4 regions of the Devosia sp. 919 genome follow, and region 4 is predicted to be linked to each of the others. Evidence: predicted binding sites of a transcription regulator. Region 4 holds the regulator's gene; each other region holds the start of a gene.
The links. Region 4 encodes PhoB, which activates phosphate uptake and scavenging genes when phosphate is short. Its sites were predicted from a motif close to TGTCATNNANCTGTCAT; they were not measured.

Region 1: a site for PhoB is predicted at 1,619-1,635, ahead of ppk2 (polyphosphate kinase 2). Genes of this name have one in related genera too.
Region 2: a site for PhoB is predicted at 2,756-2,772, ahead of ugpB (sn-glycerol-3-phosphate ABC transporter substrate-binding protein UgpB). Genes of this name have one in related genera too.
Region 3: a site for PhoB is predicted at 1,959-1,975, ahead of HRQ64_RS15660 (YdcH family protein). Genes of this name have one in related genera too.

The regions. Positions count from the first base shown of each region.
Region 1 is NZ_JABAOL010000001.1:1,026,928-1,032,035, reverse strand. Features, by position in the region: gene HRQ64_RS04975 (GcrA family cell cycle regulator) at 1-92, shown strand, start outside; gene HRQ64_RS20440 (ATP-binding protein) at 267-1,481, opposite strand; gene ppk2 (polyphosphate kinase 2) at 1,639-2,496, shown strand; gene HRQ64_RS04960 (N-formylglutamate amidohydrolase) at 2,590-3,357, shown strand; gene HRQ64_RS04955 (mannitol dehydrogenase family protein) at 3,367-4,839, opposite strand; gene HRQ64_RS04950 (sugar kinase) at 4,998-5,108, shown strand, end outside.
Region 2 is NZ_JABAOL010000001.1:1,869,033-1,874,140, forward strand. Features, by position in the region: gene ugpE (sn-glycerol-3-phosphate ABC transporter permease UgpE) at 1-306, opposite strand, end outside; gene ugpA (sn-glycerol-3-phosphate ABC transporter permease UgpA) at 317-1,201, opposite strand; gene ugpB (sn-glycerol-3-phosphate ABC transporter substrate-binding protein UgpB) at 1,271-2,596, opposite strand; gene HRQ64_RS09025 (Na/Pi cotransporter family protein) at 2,874-4,532, shown strand; gene HRQ64_RS09030 (SDR family oxidoreductase) at 4,588-5,108, opposite strand, start outside.
Region 3 is NZ_JABAOL010000001.1:3,226,389-3,231,496, reverse strand. Features, by position in the region: gene HRQ64_RS15675 (5-(carboxyamino)imidazole ribonucleotide synthase) at 1-1,080, opposite strand, end outside; gene purE (5-(carboxyamino)imidazole ribonucleotide mutase) at 1,084-1,578, opposite strand; gene HRQ64_RS15665 (DUF465 domain-containing protein) at 1,654-1,869, opposite strand; gene HRQ64_RS15660 (YdcH family protein) at 2,024-2,197, shown strand; gene HRQ64_RS15655 (sulfite exporter TauE/SafE family protein) at 2,264-3,025, opposite strand; gene HRQ64_RS15650 (cell cycle transcriptional regulator TrcR) at 3,053-3,781, opposite strand; gene HRQ64_RS15645 (NAD(P)H-quinone oxidoreductase) at 3,896-4,918, opposite strand; gene HRQ64_RS15640 (DUF1192 domain-containing protein) at 4,998-5,108, shown strand, end outside.
Region 4 is NZ_JABAOL010000001.1:2,869,539-2,874,646, reverse strand. Features, by position in the region: gene HRQ64_RS13945 (hypothetical protein) at 1-532, opposite strand, end outside; gene HRQ64_RS13940 (GumC family protein) at 745-2,067, shown strand; gene HRQ64_RS13935 (GNAT family N-acetyltransferase) at 2,074-3,264, opposite strand; gene phoB (phosphate regulon transcriptional regulator PhoB) at 3,370-4,071, opposite strand; gene phoU (phosphate signaling complex protein PhoU) at 4,168-4,875, opposite strand; gene pstB (phosphate ABC transporter ATP-binding protein PstB) at 4,904-5,108, opposite strand, start outside.

The DNA.
Region 1 (5,108 bases), 1.8 Mb from region 4:
ACTTCTGCGGCGGCCACGCCCAGGAAAGCGGCCCCTATTGCGAGTTCCATTCGCGCCGGGCCTACCACCAGATCGACAAGAAGCGCCGCTGAACAGCGTCGCGACGGCGGGCGCAACGGCGCCCGCGCCCGGTGATAAGGCCTGGGCGCGCGGTTGAGGCTGCCTGGTAACCGCAGTTTTCCAGAGGCCAACGCCTCAATCCCTCTTTGCCAGAACCTAGTCCCTGCCCCGATTTCAGGCGGACAGACCTCACATCACGCCAGGTGTCAGGGCAGCAGCACGTCTACCCGCATGCCTTGGCCCAATTCGCTGCGGATGCTGAGTTGTCCGCGATGGCGGCTGACGATGTGCTTGACGATCGCTAGGCCAAGCCCGGTGCCCTTCCGCTTGCGGCTGGTTTCGGCATCGATGCGATAAAAGCGCTCGGTCAGGCGCGGCACATGCTCGGGCGGCACGCCGGGCCCATGATCCACAACGCTGACCATATGGGCAAAGCCAAGCTTGTTGGCGGGCAGCAGGACGACCTCCACCGTTTTACCGCCCGAGCCGTATTTCAGCGCATTATCGATGAGGTTCTCGAACACCTCGTAGAGCTGACCGCGATCGCCAATGGTTCGGGCGGGTCCTTCGGGCAGGCTGAGGACGATGTCGAGCCCGGCCGCTTCGGCCTGGGTTTGCAGCCCGTCGCGGACCTCGCGCAACAAGCCGGCGAGTTCGATGGTCCCTGTTGGCCTGATATGCTGGTGCATCTCAATGCGTGAAAGCGAAAGGAGGTCATCGACAAGCTTGCTCATGCGATCGGCCTGGCCGCGCATGATGCCAAGGAACCGCTCGCGCGCAGCCGGATCATTGGCTGCCGGGCCAAGCAGGGTGTCGATGAAGCCCAGCAGCGATGCCAAGGGCGTGCGCAATTCATGGCTGGCATTGGCGATGAAGTCGCTGCGCATGGCATCGACGCGCTTAAGTTCAGTCAGGCTCTGCACCGTCATGATCAGTTGCTGGGAGTGCTCGCCGGCGCGCAGCAGGGGCGCAATCACCACTTTGTCCCAGGTCTCGGAGGGCAACGTCTCGTGAATCTCGATGGTTTGAGCACGGCCGGTCCGTTGCGCCGCTTCAACCGCTTGCACCAGTTCGGGGTTACGCAGGGCCAGGGTCAATCGCTTGCCCACGGAAATCGCTGGAAAGCGGCGCTGCGCAGCGCCATTGGCGTGAACCAAGGTCGCGCGTGCATCGAGAACCAGGCAGGGGTCGACCAGCGCATCGGCAAAGGCGGCTACAGCAGCGTCGTCTTCCGCGGCTTGCGCAGCCAATGCAACGCTTGGGGCTGTTATCAAATCCGTCGGTCGCGCCGCGATGGGGAGACAAAGAATGGTTGCCGCCAGCACGGCAAAACCTAAACAGGCGCCCCACCAGGTCAACCCGCACCAGGTTACCAGGGCCAGCAGCACGCCCGCCACAACCACCAGCAGAATAGCGGGCACAGGTAATTTCGGCGCGGCCACTGTGCCAGCTGAAAGAACAGTTTGAGGAATGTTGGCGTCGTCCATTGGCTTTGGAGTACCGACCGCCCAAGTTTGGCGGCTCTTGCGTGCTAAATAATCTCTATAACACGGTCCACGTGACAGCGGAGCGACAAGATTGAGCGATCCATTCGACGACTTCGATATCGACAATCCCAAACTGCCAGAAGCGATCAAGAAGAACGCGATGCGCTCGGGTGGATACCCCTATGCCGACAAGCTCGACCTCGAGATCTACGAGGCGGAGATGTATGAACTCCAAAAGCAATTGGTGCTGCTGCAGGCTCATCTGCTGACGACGGCCGAGCGCGTCATGCTGGTGTTCGAGGGACGCGACGCGGCGGGCAAAGGCGGCACGATCAAGACTTATCTTTCCAATCTCAACCCCCGACACAATCTGATTGCGGCACTGCCCAAGCCCAATGATCGGGAAAGGACGCAGTGGTACTTCCAGCGTTATGTGGAATGGATGCCAGCGGGTGGCGAAACCGTGCTGTTCGACCGCTCCTGGTACAACCGGGCGGGGGTCGAACGGGTAATGGGCTATGCCACGCCCAAGCAAGTGGAGCACTTCCTCCAGGAAGCCCCCGAATTTGAGCGCCGCATCACCGATGACGGCATCCATCTGTTCAAGTTCTGGCTCTCGATCGGCCGGGAAATGCAGCTCAAGCGCTTTCACGACCGCCGTCACGACCCGCTCAAGGTCTGGAAGCTTTCGCCGATCGACATCGAAGCTTTGGGACGCTGGGAAGCCTATAGCGGGGCGCGAGACGCCATGTTCGAGCATACCGATGTGCCCCACGCCCCCTGGATGGTGGTGCGCTCCAATGACAAGCGCCGGGGACGGCTCAACCTCATCCGCACGGTGCTGCATCGGCTTGACTACGCCGGCAAGGATGTCGATGCGATCGGGCCGATCGATCCCCTGCTCGTGATGGACACCAAGTCCTTCATGGCCCTGGTGGACCAGCACTGATGGTTCAGAGGAATTCGGCGGTCGCTGCGTTGACAGCTTGCCCGAGGCTGGGGTTAGTGCGGCTCGCGAGCGGACCTGTTCGGGGGCAAAGTAGTGGTATCGTCCGATAAGGCCGTGGTGGTCACCAATGCGCGGGGCACATCGCCCTTCGTGATCGTGTGCGACCACGCTTCCAACCGCATTCCCGAACGCTATGGCGATCTTGGTTTGTCGCAGGTCCAACGGCTGAGCCATATCGCCTGGGATCCGGGGGCACTTGCCGTCAGCCGGGCCTTGTCCGACGCGCTCGACGCGCCCCTCGTGCAATCAACGGTGTCGCGGCTGGTGATCGACTGCAATCGCGCGCTCGATGCACCCGATTTGATCTGGACCTTGTCGGAAGCAACGCCGATCCTGGCCAATGGGAATTTGGATGAAGCCGAGCGGCAATTCCGGATCAGCCACTTCCACCAGCCCTATCACGCCTCCATCCACACCTTGCTGGAAGCGCGACGCCATGCCGGACGGGAAGCGGTTCTGGTTTGCGTGCATTCCTTTACCCCCGTTTACCACGGGGTAGCGCGACCTTGGCCCATCGGGTTGATCCATGGCAGTGACCAGCGCTTCACCCGGGCGCTCTATGACGCGCTCAAGGCCGAGGATCCCGAACTCAATGTCGGCTGGAACCTGCCTTATGCCGCCCAGAGCGGTGTGACCCTGACGCTGGAACAGCATGGCGACGGCCGGGGGCTTGAGTCCACGATGATCGAAATCCGCCACGACGAGATCCTCGAAGTGGCTGGCGTGCAGTTCTGGTCAGAGCGGCTGGCCCGCTGCTTGGTGGCAGCGCGCCAGCGGCGCAAAGGTGCGGTGCGCGGCTAGGCTAGCGGCTCAGCCTCGTACCACCTCGGCGACTGTCTGGGCAGCGCCGATTTCGTAGAGGCTGTCGAGATGAGCGAGCACTGCCGCACGGAACGCGGCATTGTCCGGCAGGTCGGTGCCGAACACCTCGCTGAGAGCGACCAGACCATCGAACAGCGCTTCGGGATCATCACCGGCATCAGCCGCGATCGCCATCATTCGCATGGCGAGCGGATCGCGCACATCGATGCTTTCGCCGCTTTCATCCACACCTGTGACATAGCGCATCCAAGCCGCAACCCCGAGCGCGAGCCGGGTGAATGGCTGGTCGGCCGCCAAGCGGTCGCGGATAGTGCCAAGCAGGCGCTGGGGCAGTTTCTGGCTGCCATCCATGGCAATCTGCCAGGTCCGGTGCTGCAAGGCCGGGTTGCTGAACCGCTCGAGCAACTGGTCGCGATAGGCGCCCAGATCCACGCCCGGCATGTGGAGCGTAGGCATGACTTCCTCGGTCATCAAACCACGGATCAGCGCGGCGAAAGCCGGATCGCCGACGGCGTTTGCGACATATTGGTGGCCCGCCAGAAAGCCCAGATAAGCCAAGGTAGAGTGGGAGCCGTTGAGCATGCGCAGCTTCATGCGCTCGAAGGGCTCGACGTCCTCGGCAATGGTAGCACTCGCCCGCTCAAACTGGGGCCGGCCAGCCGAGAAGCTGTCCTCGATCACCCATTGGGTGAAGGGTTCGGTCATGATCGGCCAGGCATCGGCAACGCCGGTCGCCGCCTCGATCATGGCGCGATCGGCGTCAGTCGTCGCGGGCACGATGCGGTCGACCATGGTGCTGGGGAAGCGCACATTGTCCTCGATCCAGCGCGCCAGTTCGGCGTCGCGCAGCGCCGCAAAGCGGGTGATGATGCGGGCGGTGGTGTGGCCATTGGATGGGAGATTGTCGCAGCTCATCACCGTGAACGGGGGCAGCTGCGACGAGCGGCGACGGGCCAGGGCTTTCACGATGATGCCGGGAGCCGAGCGGGGTTCGCTGGGATGGGCCAGATCGTAAGTGATGTCGGGATGATTTTCGTCGAGCTCGCCGGTGGCCGGGTCGTGGCAATAGCCTTTCTCGGTCACTGTCAGCGAAACGATGCGGATGGCAGGAGAGGCCAGGAGCGTCAGCAATTCCTCGCGCTGGGTGTTGGCATCCATTACGCTGAGGATCGAGCCGATGATGCGTGTGCTGGTGCCCGCCACGTCGCGCACGGCAACCGTATAAAGCCCATCCTGCGGCCCGAGTGCATCCTTGGTGTCGGGGCGGCGCAGGCTCGCGCCCACAATGCCCCAACTCGGGTCCTGAGCTAGCAGATCGTCGACATAGACCGCCATGTGGGCCCGGTGGAACGCGCCGATGCCGAGATGGACAATCCCGGGTGTCACCGCACCTCGATCGTAATCGGGCACACGGACGCCTTGTGGCGGATTGGCGAGCAAGGAAGCGTTCAGACGCGGCATCGGCAAGTAAACTCCTGTAAGCGGGCGCACCATAAGCAGCTTCGCGCTTGTATGGAAGATGGAGTTGAGCGCTTTCCAGCGGTGAAGCTGTCGCAGCCGCCCTTGCGGGGCGCCAGGCTTTTCGCCCATAAGCGAAGCCACAACAGGAGGGTTCAGCCTTGAGCAAGCGCTTCGTGAGCATCGGAGAATGCATGATCGAGATGAGCGGGGGCGAGGACCGGCAATACCGGCTCGGCTATGCCGGCGATACGCTCAACACCGCCTGGTAT
Region 2 (5,108 bases), 1.0 Mb from region 4:
CGCATAGGCCGAGATGATCGAGATGGCGATCTTGCCGATGGCGATGGTCAGCGCCATGATCGTGGAATTGATCAGCATCATCCAGACCGGCGGCGCCCCGGCCGAAGACAGGCCGTTGGTGAGCATCCGCGCATAATTGTCGATCATATGCGGCCCGGGCAGCATGGGCGCCAGCCCACGCGAGAACGCGTCCGCGCCATGGGTGGAGGCGATGAAAGCCAGGTAGACCGGGAACGCCACCACGGCAACGCCGACGATCAGCAGCAGATGCGTGAGGATATTGAGGAAAGGCCTGTTTTCGACCATGACCGGCCTCCTAGTATTGCACGCGCCGTTCGACCCAGCGGAACTGGACGACGGTCAAAGCGATAACGATCAGCATCAGCAGCACGGACTGGGCCGCCGACGAGCCGATATTGAGGCCAACAAAGCCGTCGGCATAAACCTTGTACACCAGCGTGTTGGTGGCGCCCGCAGGGCCGCCGGCGGTGGTGCCGTCGATAATGCCGAAAGTGTCGAACATGGCGTAATTGATGTTGACGATCATCAAGAAGAAGGTCGTCGGCGACAGCAGCGGGAACACAATGGTCCAGAACCGCTTGAACGGGCCGGCGCCATCGATAGCGGCCGCCTCGATCAGTGATTTCGGCACCGATTGCAGACCCGCCACGAAGAACAGGAAGTTATAGGAAATCTGCTTCCAGCTGGCCGCGATGATCACGAGGATCATGGCGTCGTTGCCGTTCACCCGGTGGTTCCAGCGATAACCGAACGCATCCAGCAGATAGGGCACGATGCCGATCGTGGGGTTGAACATGAACCACCACAGGATACCCGCAACGATCGGCGCCACCGCATAGGGCCAGACCAGGAGCGTGGTGTAGAACTTGCCCGAGCGCAACAGCCGGTTAACCGCCACAGCCAGCAACAGCGCCACGCCCATCGAGAGGATGGTGACGCCGACTGCGAACACCGCCGTGTTGGAGGCCGCGCGCAGATAGCCGGGGTCGGCAAACAGCCGGGTATAGTTCTGGAACCAGATAAAGGTGGTTCGGAAGCCGAACGGATCTTCGCGTTCAAAGCTCGACCGGACTGCCTGGGCCGCGGGCCACAGGAAGAAGATGATGGTGATGATCAGCTGCGGCGCCAGCAGCGCGTAAGGCAGCAGTTTGTTGGGGAAAATCGTGCGTTTGGACTGCATTGGGGCTCGCTGGCTGGGCCTCGGATGAAGACCCGCACCATTGGCGCGGGTCTTCCTGACGGTAGCGGATTAGCTGTTGTTGGCTTCGAAATCGCGCAGGATGGCGTTGCCGCGCTCCACGGCGCTGTCCAGTGCTTCCTGGGCGGTCTTCTGGCCGGCCAGCATGGCCTCGAACTCGGCGTCCACGGCATCGCGGACCTGGGTCAGGTTGCCGAAGCGCACGCCCTTGGAGTTGGCTGTGGGAGTGCCGCGCATGATCTGCTCGATGGCGATGTCTGAACCCGGGTTCTTGGCGTAGTAGCCCTGCTCCTGGCCCAGCTCATAGGCTGCCGTGGTGATCGGCAGATAGCCGGTGAACTGGTGCCAATCGGCCTGCACTTCGGGCTGGCTCAGATAGGTGAAGAACTTGGCGACGCCCGAATACACTTCGTCGGACTTGCCGTTCAGCACCCACAAGGTGGCGCCACCGATGATCGAGTTCTTGGGCTCGTCGATCAGGTCGTCATAATAGGGCAGGGGCGCAAAGCCGACTTCGAAGTCCACGGCATTGCGGATCACGCCAGCGCGGCCAGCCGAGGAGTTCATGAACATCGCGCATTCCTGCGCCACGAACTTGGGCTGCGAATCGTTGCCGCCCACCGGGCCGCCATACTGGAACAGGCCTTCGTCAGCCCACTTCTTGAGATTGCCCCAATGCTTGACGACCGCTTCATTGTTGAACGTCAGCTCGGAAGCGGCGCCACCAAAGCCGTTTTCGAGCGTGCCGAACGGCTGATCGTGCAGAGCCGACATGTTTTCGGTGTGGATCCAGGTGATCCAGGCCGTGGTCAGGCCGCACTTGGCTGCGCCGGAATCGACGATCTTGCGCGAGAATTCTTCCACTTCCGCCCAGGTCTTGGGCGCGACTTCCGGATCAAGGCCGGCTTTTTCGAACACGTCCTTGTTGTAGTAGAAGATCGGCGTGGACGAGTTGAAGGGCATCGACAGGATGTTGCCTTCGGTGTCCGAATAATAGCCGACAACTGGCTGCAGGAAGGCGCTCGGATCCCACGGCTCGCCCTTGTCGGTCATCAGCTGGTGCACGGGATAAACGGCGCCCTGGGCAGCCATCATCGTGCCGGTGCCAACTTCATAAACCTGCACGATGGCGGGCTGCTCGTTGGCGCGGAATGCCGAGATTGCGGCATTGAGCGTTTCGGGATAGGTGCCCTTGAAGACGGGCGTGACCTTGTACTCGGTCTGGCTTTCATTGAAGCCCTGCGCCACTTCCTCGAGCTTTTCGCCGAGTTCGGCGCTCATGGCGTGCCACCAGGTGATTTCGGTCTGAGCATAGGCCGGTGTTGCCGACATCACGGCGACCAGTCCTGCAGACAACAGCAAAGCGTTTTTGAACATGCTCACTCCCATGTTATTGCGCTGGGAGCTTTTCGTCCCAAGCTTGGCACCACTTGATAGCATCGATTCTTCCTTTGCAAACTGAAATGCTCATTTGAACATTCAAGAAGGGGGGTTGATGGCCTTGCTGCAGCCTGCTTAGGCTTCTAGTTGGAGCACCTAACCGTTTTATGACAGCGCACAGCGTCATTCGCGGTTTTGCCCCAAGCAGTTGCATCACTGGGGTTCATGTGAACATCATAGGGGCTGGCCATTTGGCCGCTCAAGGAGGCGTCGTTTGTATTTCATCGCAGTGCATCTGGTAGCCGCCATCGTGCTGCTGCTCTGGGCAGTGCGCATGGTGCGGACCGCGGTTGAGCGCGCCTATTCGCCCCAGCTTAAGCGTTTGCTGGCTTACGCCAACAAAAGCCGCATCGGCGCCGCCGCTGCCGGCACTGCCATGGCCGTTGCCCTGCAAAGCTCCACTGCCGTTGCCGCGCTCGCCTCGAGCTTTGCTGCCGGCGGGCTCCTCGAAGGCGGCACGGGCCTCGCACTGATGCTGGGGGCCTATTTCGGCTCGGCGCTCGTGGCCAGCATCCTGTCCTTTGATCTCACCCTCCTCATGCCCCCGCTGATCATCATCGGCGGCATGCTGTTCCTGCGCGGCCAAAGCCGCGGCACCAAGCAGCTCGGCCGCATGGTGCTGGGCATCGCCTTTGTGCTCCTGTCGCTGCAAATGGTGGGGGAAGCCACCGCCCCCTGGCGCGACAGCCGCGCGCTGGGCTCGGTCATCACCTATCTGCAGGGCGATCTCTGGACCGGTTTCCTTGTCGCCGCGCTTATCACCTGGGCGTCCTATTCCTCCGTCGCCAGCGTTCTCGTCATCATCTCCTTTGGCGCCACCGGCCTTATCCCGCTCGAAGTGGCCACCGCCTTTGTGCTCGGCGCCAATCTGGGCGGCACGCTGATCTCCTGGAGCATGACCCGGGCCGCCGATGTGCGGGCCCGCCGCATCGCTGTTGGCGCGCTGGCATTCCGCGGCGGCGCTGCGATCCTCGTTCTGTTGCTGGTCCAGCTGCTGCCCCATCTGCTTGACGCTATTCCAGGCAGTGTCGGCCTCCAGGCCAGCATCCTCCATATCGGCTTCAACTTCGCCGTTCTGGTGCTGGGTTTGCCGCTAACCGGCCTTGTTGCCCGCCTGACCGAACGCTTCATCAGCGAAGCGCCGGTCGAAGGCGAGCTCAATGTCGCGCGGCTGCGCAGCAACGCTCTGCTCTCGACCCCTACCGGCAACATCGATGCCGCGCTCGCCAGCGCCACGCGCGAATTGCTGCGCATGAGCGAAACGGTCGAGGTCATGCTCCAGCCGGTGATGGAAATCTTCCAAAGCTGCGACAAAACAGCCATCCGCCGCATCAAGGCGCTCGAGTCCGAGGTCGATCAGGCCAATCGTGAGATCAAGCTGTTCCTCACGCGCCTTGAATGGGAGGAAATGGACGCCGCCCAGACCCGCCGCGCCAAGGACCTGACCAATTTCGCCATCAGCCTCGAACAGGCCGGCGACATCATCGTCAAGCAGCTGCTCAAGCTCGCCGAGCAAAAGCAGGAGCGGCGCCTCGCCTTTTCGTCCCAGGGCTGGAACGAGCTGACGGACCTGCATGCGCGCGTGCTGGGCAACATGCAACTGGCCTTCAATGTGCTTGTGTCCGAGGACACCGATTCGGCCCGCCAGCTCGTGGCGGAGAAGGACGAGATCGGCGTGCTCGAGCGGCGCAGCATGGAGCAGCATTTCAGCCGCATGCGCGACGGCAACCCCACCAGCATCCAGTCGAGCGACCTGCACCTTGAAACCGTGCACGCCCTGCGCCGGATCAACTCCCTGCTGACCGGCATCGCCTATTCCATCCTCAGCGACAGTGGCGAACTGCTCCGCACCCGGCTGGTCCAGACGGGCTGATCCGGCGCAAACGCCCCCGCGCGTGGGCTTAGCCCACGTCGCGCAGCCCCCGCGCCTAAACCGTCTTCAGCCAGCCGCCATCGACGAAATAGGTCGAGCCCGTCGAATAGCTGGCCTTGTCCGAGCACATGAACACAAAGAAATTCGCCAGCTCCTCGGGGCTGGCGAAGCGCTTCATGCCCCCGGCCTCGTTGGCAACGCCCTGCAGATGCGCCTCCCAGCCATCTTCGCCGGCGATCTGCTTGGCCGTCTTGATCCAGTCGGGCGTCAGGATCAGCCCGGGATTGATGGTGTTGACGCGGATATTGTCGCCCACCACTTCGGTCGAGAGCGTCTTGCTGAACATCATCAGTGCGGCTTTGGTGGTGTTGTAGATCGGCTCATACCAAAGCGGCTGCACCGCGCAGATCGAGGCATTGTGCAGCACGACCCCGCCGCCCCGCGCCTTCATGCTGGGCACCAGCCCGCGCGCCAGCCGCACCGCCGCCATCACATGCAGGTCCCAGTAATACTGCCATTTGGCGTCATCGGCCTCCTGGATGGTTTCATTGGAGCCGGTGCCGGCATTGTTGATGA
Region 3 (5,108 bases), 360 kb from region 4:
CTGCAACAGGCGATTGATATGGCCCATCTTGCGACCGGGCCGCGTTTCCAGTTTGCCATAAAGGTGAGGCTGGGTGAAGCCTTGCAGCGAAGTGGGCACCCGGCCGACCTCGTCACCCACCAGATTCTCCATGACGACATCGGCGAGTCGGGCGGGATCGCCGAGCGGCCAGCCGAGAATCGCCCGGATGTGCTGCTCGAACTGATCGGTGAGGCACACCGCCTCGGTCCAGTGACCGGAATTATGTACGCGCGGCGCGATTTCGTTCACCAGCAGGGTAGGGCGCGACTCGCCTGGGACAACAAAGAACTCGACACCCAGCACGCCGACATAATCGAGGGCGACGACAATCGCTTTGGCGATCATGCCGGCATGCTTAGCGAGCGCGGGGGGAATCGCCGCCGGTACGGTGCTGGTGGCGAGGATGTGGTTGCGGTGCACATTCTCGGCCGGCTCGTAGCTGCGCACCTCGCCGGAAAGGCTGCGGGCAACAACGACAGAGATCTCCTGGCTGAAGGGGATGAAGGCCTCGAGCACGAGCGGCTTGGGGGCGAGCGCAGCAAAAGCCTCGGCAGCTTCGGCGCGATCACGCAGCACCCGCTGCCCCTTGCCGTCATAGCCGAGGCGGGTGGTCTTGAGCACGGCGGGGAAACCGAGCTCGGCCATGGCGGTTTGCAGTTGATCGAGTGATTCCACTGTCCGATAAGGGGCTACCGGTATGTTCTTGGAGGCAAGGAAGGCTTTTTCGGCCAGGCGGTCCTGCGACACGGCCAGTGCCTGAGCGCCCGGGCGCAGGGGCCTCCGCTCAGCGAGAAAGGCTGCAGTCGCGGCGGGGACGTTCTCGAACTCGTAGGTGATCACATCGACGGCATCGGCGAAGGCCGCGAGCGCCACTTCATCGTCATAGGCGGCGACGGTCTTGTGGGGGGTTACCTCGAAGGCGGGACTATCGGGGTCGGGGCAGTAGATGTGGGTGCGCATGCCCAGGCGACTGGCGGCAAGCGACAGCATCCGGCCGAGCTGACCACCGCCAAGGATGCCAATGGTGGTCCCGGGCGGCAGGGGCGTGGTGTCGGGCATGATCTACTCGGTGTCGGTGGGGAAAAGCGGAACGGAAGCGGTCTGGTTGGCGCGATAGGCATCGAGCCGTTCAGCAAGCTCGTCGTCATGCAACGCCAATACGGCAGCGGCGAGGAGGGCGGCGTTGATGGCGCCGGGCTCACCGATGGCGAGGGTGCCGACCGGGATGCCGCCGGGCATCTGCACAATGGACAGGAGGCTATCCTGGCCCGAAAGCGCCTTGGAGCGCACCGGCACGCCAAACACGGGCAGCGGGGTCATGGCGGCGATCATGCCGGGCAGGTGGGCGGCGCCGCCAGCGCCGGCAATGATGATCTGGAAGCCATCCGCGCGGGCTGTGGTGGCGAACTCGACCAGGCGTTCGGGCGTGCGGTGCGCGGAAACGATGCGCGCCTCATATTCCACATCCAGCGCTTCAAGCGTTTCGGCGGCAAGGCGCATGGTGGGCCAATCGGACTGGCTGCCCATGACAATCGCAACGGCTGGTTTGGTGAGCATGGCCTCGGTCCCCCCGCGGGCTGCACAAAGGCCGCTCCTAGCCCAATTGTTGCCACAACTCAAGCGGGGGAGGGGTCAGGCGATGATGTCGGGCAGGAGAATATTTTCGAGTTGGACGATGCGATCCTTGAGCGCGAGCTTGCGCTTCTTGAGCCGCTGAATCAGCATTCGGTCGGCAAAAGCCGAGCCGGTTAGGGTGTGGATGGCAGCGTCCAGATCGGCGTGTTCCTGGCGTTTCGTGGCCAGTTCAAGCCCGAGGCCGGCTTCCTGTTCCTTGGTCAGCGGCAGCATCGAACGGCGGTTCCCCCAGGGCACGCAACATTGTTCCCCATTACCCGATCCGGCGGCGTTTTGCACACGGATTTGATCGGCGGACCTATTGTCATCGACAAGTCACATTTTATCTGGAACCTTAGCGTCGTCCAGTCAGGCGTAAGGAGTTGTCATGACGACTGAAGGCCACATCGCGGCGTTGGAGCGCCGTCATCAGGAGTTGGATCGTCAGATCCAGGCGGAGCTGCAGAACAAGCCGCTCGATGATCTCACGGTGAGCGCGTTGAAGCGAAAGAAGCTCGAAATCAAGGACGAACTCTACAAATTCAATAGCGGCATGCAGTAAGCTCTGCGCTCCAACACAGTTGGACCGGGAAGGCCATGGCGGGAGCTGTGGCCTTTTTTGTTGCGGTCAGAGACCGAGGAACACCGCCCGCACGCCATCCCAGATCAGCTTGAGCGCCAGGAAGAACACGAGCCCATAGGCGATCTGGTAGAAGAGGGTGACGGAGATGCGCCGCACCAGCCAGATGCCGATCAGCACGCCGGCAACGCCCACCGGGATCAGCGCGGCGGACAGGGTGAGATTCTGGACGGAGAGCTGGCCCAGGAAGAAATAGGGGATCAGCTTGGCCGAGTTCACGGCGCCAAAGAAGATGGCATTGGTGCCCGAATAAATTGGCGGCGGCAGGCGCTGGGGCAGAACATAGATCTGGAAGGGTGGGCCGCCCGTGTGGGACACAAAGCTGGTAAATCCGGCAAAGCCGCCCCAGAACCCGCCCCATGGCGTGGAGGGTGGTAGCCCCTCGAGCTTTTTGCGCAGCGGCAAAACAGCGTCGAGCACAAAAAGCAGGGTGATGATGCCGACAAAGAGCAGCACCATGGCGTCGGAAACCACCGACCAAAGCGCCCAGCCGATCAGCGTGCCGACCGCCGCGCCGGGCAGCATGATCTTGAGAATGTGCCAGCTGAACTGCTGGCGATAGGCGTAGATGGCGATGGCGTCCATGGCCAGCAGCACTGGCAGCATCATGCCGGCGGCATCGCGGGCCGGCATGATGAGGGTGAGGAGGGGGACGCCGACAACGCCCAGGCCGCCCAGCAGGCCGGCTTTGGACAGGCCAACGATCAGAACCGCCAGGCCGGCCACTGAAACAAAGTAGAGGTCGACCATGGAGCGGAGCTGTTCGGGGCTAGAGGATTAGTTGTCGCTGTTGCTCTTGAGGGACTTGAGCTTGGAGAACACCGAGTCGGCATCGAACTCGGTGTGCTGGTCAGAAGAGCGACGCGTGCTTTCCTCGTCATTGTAGCCTTCGGCATCGGAATGACCGCGCGCACCGGAACGCGCGAGCGCTTCCTCGGCCGTCATCAGCATGGTGCCTTCCTCGGCAACTTCGGAGCCCACAACGCCCTTGGACGCGCGGCCAACTTCGAGATCGAGATCGATCTGGCTGCACAGGCCCAGCGTCACCGGATCCATCGGGGTCAGGTTGGCCGAGTTCCAGTGGGTGGATTCACGCACCGAATCGATCGTGGACTTGGTGGTGCCGACCAGACGCATGATCTGCGCGTCCTTGAGTTCGGGGTGGTTGCGCACCAGCCACTTGATGGCATTGGGGCGCTCATTGCGACGCGAAATGGGGGTATAGCGCGGGCCCTTGCGCTTGGCAGCGGCAACACGGACCTTGGGATCAGACAGCTTGAGGCGATAATTGGGATCAGCCTCGGCCTTTTCGATCTCCTCGCGGGTCAGCTGGCCATTCTGAATGGGGTTCACGCCCATGATGCCGCCGGCGACGTCGCCATCGGCGATGCCCTGCACTTCGAGCGGATGAAGCGTGCAGAAAGCTGCGATCTGCTCGAAGGACAACGCCGTGTTGTCGACGAGCCAGACAGCTGTTGCCTTGGGCATCAACAAGGGTTGGGTCATCGTCAAATCACTCCTGGTGGCGCGGCCGGTATTCCTCCGGGCCGCTCCGCCTCTTTGCTTCATGCTGAGGGGGAATGACCACAATATATGGCGTCAGGGCCTGATCCGCAATGGCTATAACGGCGGTTCCCCAGCACCAAAGGCCGTGAGAAGCACGATCTTGCCGGCATGGGCGCGCTGTTCCATGGCCTGATGCGCCTCGGCCGCCTCCTCAAGCGGAAAGGTGGTCAGCGCCGGACGGACGAAGCCGGGACGCTCAAGCGCGGGCAGCAGATCGGCGCGGATCCGGGCGGCAATGGCCGCCTTGGTGGCCGCGCTTTGCGGGCGCAGGGTGGAGCCGGAGATCGTCAGTTGCTTGGCCATGAGCGTGCCCAAGGAAATCTTGGCGCTGCTGCCGGCAAGGGTCGCGATCTGGACGATATGGCCACCACGAGCGCTGGCGGCAATGCTGACGGCTGCCATGGCGCCGCCCAGGAGATCAACCACCCGATCAACCCCGCGCCCCTCAGTAAGCGCCAAAGCGCGCTCGGCGATATCGTCGCGCATGCGGTCAATGGTGGCCACGGCCCCCAATTTTTCGGCATAGGCCGCCTTTTCCGGCGAGGACACGACACCGATGGGGCGAGCGCCAAGAATGGCGGAGATGGCGACGGCGGCGCCGCCAATGCCACCGGCAGCGCCATGCACCAGAACGCTCATGCCCGCTTCGAGCCCCGAACGCATGACGAGGGTCTGGGTGACGGTGAACCAGGTTTCGGGCAGGGCTGCCGCCTCGGGTAGGCTCCAACCATTTGGAACGGGCAAGACCTGGCCGGCGGGGACCGCGACATATTGGGCGTAACCGCCGCCATTGGTCAGGGCCATGACGCGGTCACCGACCTGCCAGCCCGACACATCGGCGCCAAGGACCGCGATTTCCCCGGCCACTTCGAGGCCGAGCAGGGGCGATGCGCTGGGGGGCGGATCATAAACCCCACGGCGCTGAGCGAGGTCGGGCCCGTTGACCCCCGCCGCAGCAACCCGGATCAGCACGTCGCCGTTGCCACAGGCAGGCAGTGGCATTTGGATGGGCGCAAGCATTTCGGGGCCGCCCGGCTCGGCGATAGAGATGGCGGTCATGGTAGCGGGAATGGTCATGGGGCCATGCTGGCCCATGTGGCCTTGCCCGGCAAGGGGGAGCGGTTAAGCTGCCCCCGCGACAGGAAAGGACGGCAAGATGGAAGACGAGGTAAGCGGCAAGCCCAAGAGCCACGAGATCGGCAGCGTGCTGGACGCCCTTTCGGTGACCGAGCTCGAGGGGCGCATCGTTTTGCTGGAGGCTGAAATC
Region 4 (5,108 bases):
TGAAGAGCCCCGCGAGCAAACCGTTGCGGCGCCCAACCGCGAAGTAGATCGCTGCCGTACTGAACAAGGTCCCCCAGCTCTGGGCGAAGAACCAGACCCGGTCGCCCCGAATGGTGACAAAGGCGAGCGGCGTCGCGAACAGCACCAGCAAAACGAGCAGAATGGTCAGATCGCGGTTGAGCTGTATCGACGCGTTGGCGATGCGCCACCAAAGCCAGCCGGTGAGGCCAAAAGCAAGGATCGTCAGCGGCAAGAAGAAGTGAAAGCTGCTGCCGAACAGGGCTACGAAGGGCAGGATGACCAGCCCGGGCGCGGGCGGAAACACCACATAGGTGCGGCCCTCATAAAGCGCGCAGTCGCCGTCAAAGCACGGCCCGGTGGTATCGAGCCGCCCTTCGAGCCAGGATTGGGCGAGCAGCGCGTAGCTGTTGGTGCCGGGCACTTCGCGCAAAATCGAAACTGCCATGACGGCGAGGAAGGCGAGGACGAGCCCGCCCAGCACCCCTGAGATAACAAGACGCTTGCTGTTCACTTCTGCCCCCAATTACTGGGCAAAAACCTAGCCAGCAAAGAATGAAGAAAATCTCGCTGCAATTAGCAACAATTGGGAGGGAAGATGATTGGGGCTGAGCGCCAGTCGTGTTGCTGTTTCTATGCTTTCCCAAGCATTTCCACCCGCGGTTAACGGCGTGAACATGGAAAGGCACTAGGCTGCCCCGGTTCCTGCCGTTAGAGGCCAGTTGCTTGCGCGCGTTTGACTCCCAGATCGACCTTTATCAGCTGCTCGGAATTATCTGGGCGCGCCGGTGGGCCGCGCTGCTGGTGCTCCTTGTGGTGCCCGTGCTGGCATATGTTGCCGTGTCACGCGTTCCCCGGCTTTATGAATCTTCGGCCACGATCCTGGTGGAGCCACGACCCAACTACTTCGGGGCGGGTCAGCCAGCGTCCGTATCAGTTCCGGACCGAGCGACCATTTCCAGCAATGTGCAATTGCTGCGGTCACGCGACACTTTGATGGATGTGGTGGCGCAGCTCGGGCTGGCGCAGCAAGCCGAGTTCAACGGCGGCGAAACGGGGCAGGCGGCGTTTGACGCCGCGGTGCTGGCGCTCGAAGAGCGTACGTTGGTAACGAGCGAATTGGGAACCGCGATAATCTGGCTGAAGACCCGGGCACATGCACCCGAATTGGCACGCCAATTGGCGCTGAGCATCGCCGAAACCGCGATCGCCCGGCGGGCGCAGCAGGGGCTCGACGATGCCCGGCAGGCATTAGCGTGGCTTGAGAGCACGATACCGGAGTTGCGGCAGCGAGTGTTTCAAGCCGAGGACGCCGTGGCCAAGTTCCGCATTGCGCGGGGGACGATTGGGGACCTGCCGGAGGGCAGCATGGTTGGCAGCCAATTGAGCGACATGGCGGGGCGACGGCTTGCGGCTGAGGAGCGCAGTTCGAGCTTCAGGGCGCGTGCGGCGGTGCTGCGGCAGCGCCTGGCGCTAGGAGGTTCGCTGGTGGGCAGCACGGAACTGGCGGCGGATGCAAGGGGCAGAAGTCTCATTCAGCTCCGGGCCAGTCTGCAGGGACAGCTGGCGCAGCAAGCCAGCAGTTTATCGTTCAACCATCCGAATGTTCTGGGATTGCGGGCGCAGATTGCGGACGTCGATGCGCAACTCGCTACCGCGGCGCGGCACATTGCTGACCAGATGGATCGGCAGGCCGAGACTGAAGCGGCTCTGGCTGCGGCACTGGCGGCCGACCAGCAGATCTTGCAACAATCCGTCGGCGGGGAAGAGCGCGACAGCGTGGCCCTCGCGGCGCTGCAGCGCGATGCGGCGGCGCAACGTAGCGTCCTCGAGCGTTACCTGCAGCAGGCGGAAGCGGCGCGGGCTCAGGTAGACGGGGGCGCTGCATTCCCTGATATGCGCCTGGTGTCGCATCCGGTGGTGTCGAGTGCACCGGTTTCGCCCAAGACCGGGCTGGTACTGCTGGCGGTGATGATCACGGCGGGAGCGCTGGTGTTGACCTATCTGATCGTCACGAGCCTTGTGGCCCGTCGTCCGGCTGCAGGATAGGGTCGATCAGTCGGGTTTTGGCTGGCGCCACTGGCGCAGCTGCTTGGCAAAGCTCCAAAGCTTGTCGTTCTGCTTGATGTGCCGCTTAAGCGCGCGCTTGCCATTAAGGAGGGCGGCGGCGGCAGTGCCCTTAGCGCTTAGCGCAATCGCCGCGTCGTTGATCGGCGTCTTCTGGGTCCAGGAGGTTTTGTAGGCGAAATCGCCCACGCCCATATCGATGCTGCTGATCCCGGCGGCGATAAGATCTTCCACCAGCAGGAACATCAGGAGGCCCACAAGGCTGTATTTGGAGGCCGGCCCGTCCGTGTTGGAGTTGATGTATTGCGAATAATGACAGGGGGAATAGGTGCCTACCGCCGTCGCCACGATTTCCTCGGCGACATAAAGCGCATGGAGCGCTACGGCCGGCTTGTCCTCGCTGGCGCCGGCAATGGCCCCATCCCGGAACAAGGCGCGGAAGTGAGGCTCGGCAAAGACATTTGGCACGCCCATTTGCCGGAATCGCACGGAGCGATGCTCAAGGAAGGCCGCATGGACTTGGTCGATGTGCTCGAGCGTTGTGGCGCGGCGCAAAGTGACGGGACCTAGCGTTTCCTCGAGCCGGCGACGCCCGCGCAGGATATCGACCCGCCGCTTCTTAGGAAGCGTTTCGAGCATGGTGGGCGCAATGTCGGCATAATAGAAATGGTCCGGCGAAGGCTGATGGGGAAAGCTGAGCAGGGGATTGTCTATGCCTCGCCATTGGGCAGGCAGGTGCTCGAAGCTGAGCACATCGACGCCGGCCTCGTCTCGCAACCGGGCAAAGGCCCGGTTCAGCACGGGTCGGGTAAGAAGCGCCGCAGCATCGCGCCGAACAGGCATCCAGTCGCTGTTGCCAAAGGAGGAGCCGGGAATGGCCGCAAAGGTGCAGCCGGCCTTGCGGTGAAGATGCAAGGGAAGCAGGGCGGCGGGGCTGCCATCGAATTCGATCTGTAGGGTGACGAAGTCCGCATCTTCGAGCTGCTGGGCGCGGGCAATCTCGGCAATCCAGTCGAAGCGCTGGTAGGGCGTGAAGATCGCCTCGCGCTCAAGAGCGCGCCACGCCGGCTCGGCAGCGGCGAGGCCGCGCTGCAGGGTGATGCCGCCGCCGGACGTCGTGGAACCCGGAGCCGGCTGGTTGGCAAGCTCGTTGATCAGGCGTTGATCCGTGGTGGTCATGCACTGCCCCGCCGTTCCCTCAAGAAAACAGCGTTAGCAGCCGGCTTTTAACAAACCGCTTGAGCAGATCGTTACAAAATCATCAACAGGCGAGAGCAGGATCGCTCAGGCGGGCTGGGCGAAACGCTCGTCAAAGGCATAACCAGCGCCCCGCACCGTGCGGATCGGATCGGCATCGCGGCCCCGGTTGATCGCGCGGCGCAGGCGGCCGATGTGCACATCAACGGTGCGTTCATCGACATAAACCTCGTTGCCCCAAACGCCGTCGAGCAACTGCTCGCGCGAATAAACCCGGCCGGGATGGCGCATCAAATATTCCAGCAGGCGGTATTCAGTAGGGCCAAGATGGACGTCGCGGCTGCCCCGGCGCACCCGGTGAGTGGTGCGATCGAGTTCCAGGTCACCCAGCTTGAGCGAGGCGGTGACGAGATTTGGGCTGGCGCGGCGCAGCAGGGCCCGCACCCTGGCAACCAGTTCAGGCACCGAGAAGGGCTTGACCATGTAGTCATCGGCGCCGGTCGCCAAACCCCGGATGCGCTCTTCTTCCTCGCCGCGAGCCGTCAGCATGATGATGGGGATCAATGCGGTTTCCTGGCGGGCACGGAGACGCCGGCACAACTCGATCCCGGAAATCTCGGGCAGCATCCAATCGAGCAGGATCAAGTCGGGAACCTTGTCCTTGATATGCTCAAGCGCATCATTGCCGGTTTCGGCCGTGAGCACCGCAAAGCCCTCTGCCTCGAGATTGTAGCGCAGGAGGATCGAGAGGTCTTCTTCGTCTTCGACAACAAGAATTGTGGCTGGCATGGGTTACCCTCCAGTCGGGCTCATTGGCCCGATTGTTCAACTGCGCACTCCCTTTCCCTAGGGGCAGGGTGGCGCCAAAATAAACCTTGGTGCGTGCTATGCTTTGATTTGCGTGCGGTGCAGTTCCTGAACGTCGCCCGTAAGCTGCCGGCCGGTTTGCAGGTAGTAGGCCCGCTCGGCAATGTTGGTGGCGTGATCGCCGATCCGCTCGAGGCTTTTGGCGCAGAACAGGAGGTGGGTGCAGGTGGTAATGTTGCGCGGGTCTTCCATCATATAGGTCAGGAGTTCGCGGAAGAGCGATGTGTGCATGGCATCGACCTCGTCGTCGCGATTGCAAACCTCGATGGCAGCGGCAGCGTCGCGGTTCGAATAGGCATCGAGTGCGTTCTTGATCTGGCCCAGCACCAGCGCCGTCATGTTCTTGACGCCGTTATAGAAGGTGGGCTGCAGGTTCATGCCTTCGAGCTTGAGGGAGCGGCGGGCCAGTTGCTTGGCCATGTCGCCGACGCGCTCCAGGTCCTGGGCGACGTGGATCGCGGTGATGATGGCGCGCAGGTCCGAAGCCATGGGTTGGCGCCGGGCGATCATTGACACCGCCATGTCGTCGATGCGGCGCTGCATGTCGTCGATGCGCTGGTCGGCGATGATGGTGAGGTCGGCCAGTTCGCGGTCAAGCTTGAGCAGCGACTTGGTGCCGTTCTCGATGGCGAGTTCCACCATGCCGCCCATTTCCGCGATGGCCTGGGCAAGCGCGACCAGTTCGTCGCTGTAGGACGTTACGATGTGGTCTTTAGTGGCGGGCATGGCGTTTCCTCCGTTGGTGCCGGGCAAATCAGCCGATGCGGCCCATGATATAGTCTTGCGTCTGCTTGTGGACCGGGTTGGTGAAGATGTCTTCGGTCACCCCTTCCTCGATCAGCTTGCCCAGGTGGAAGAACGCGGTTTTCTGGGACACACGCGCTGCCTGTTGCATGGAGTGGGTGACGATCACGATCGTGTAGTTCTCGCGCAACTCATCGATAAGTTCTTCGATGATT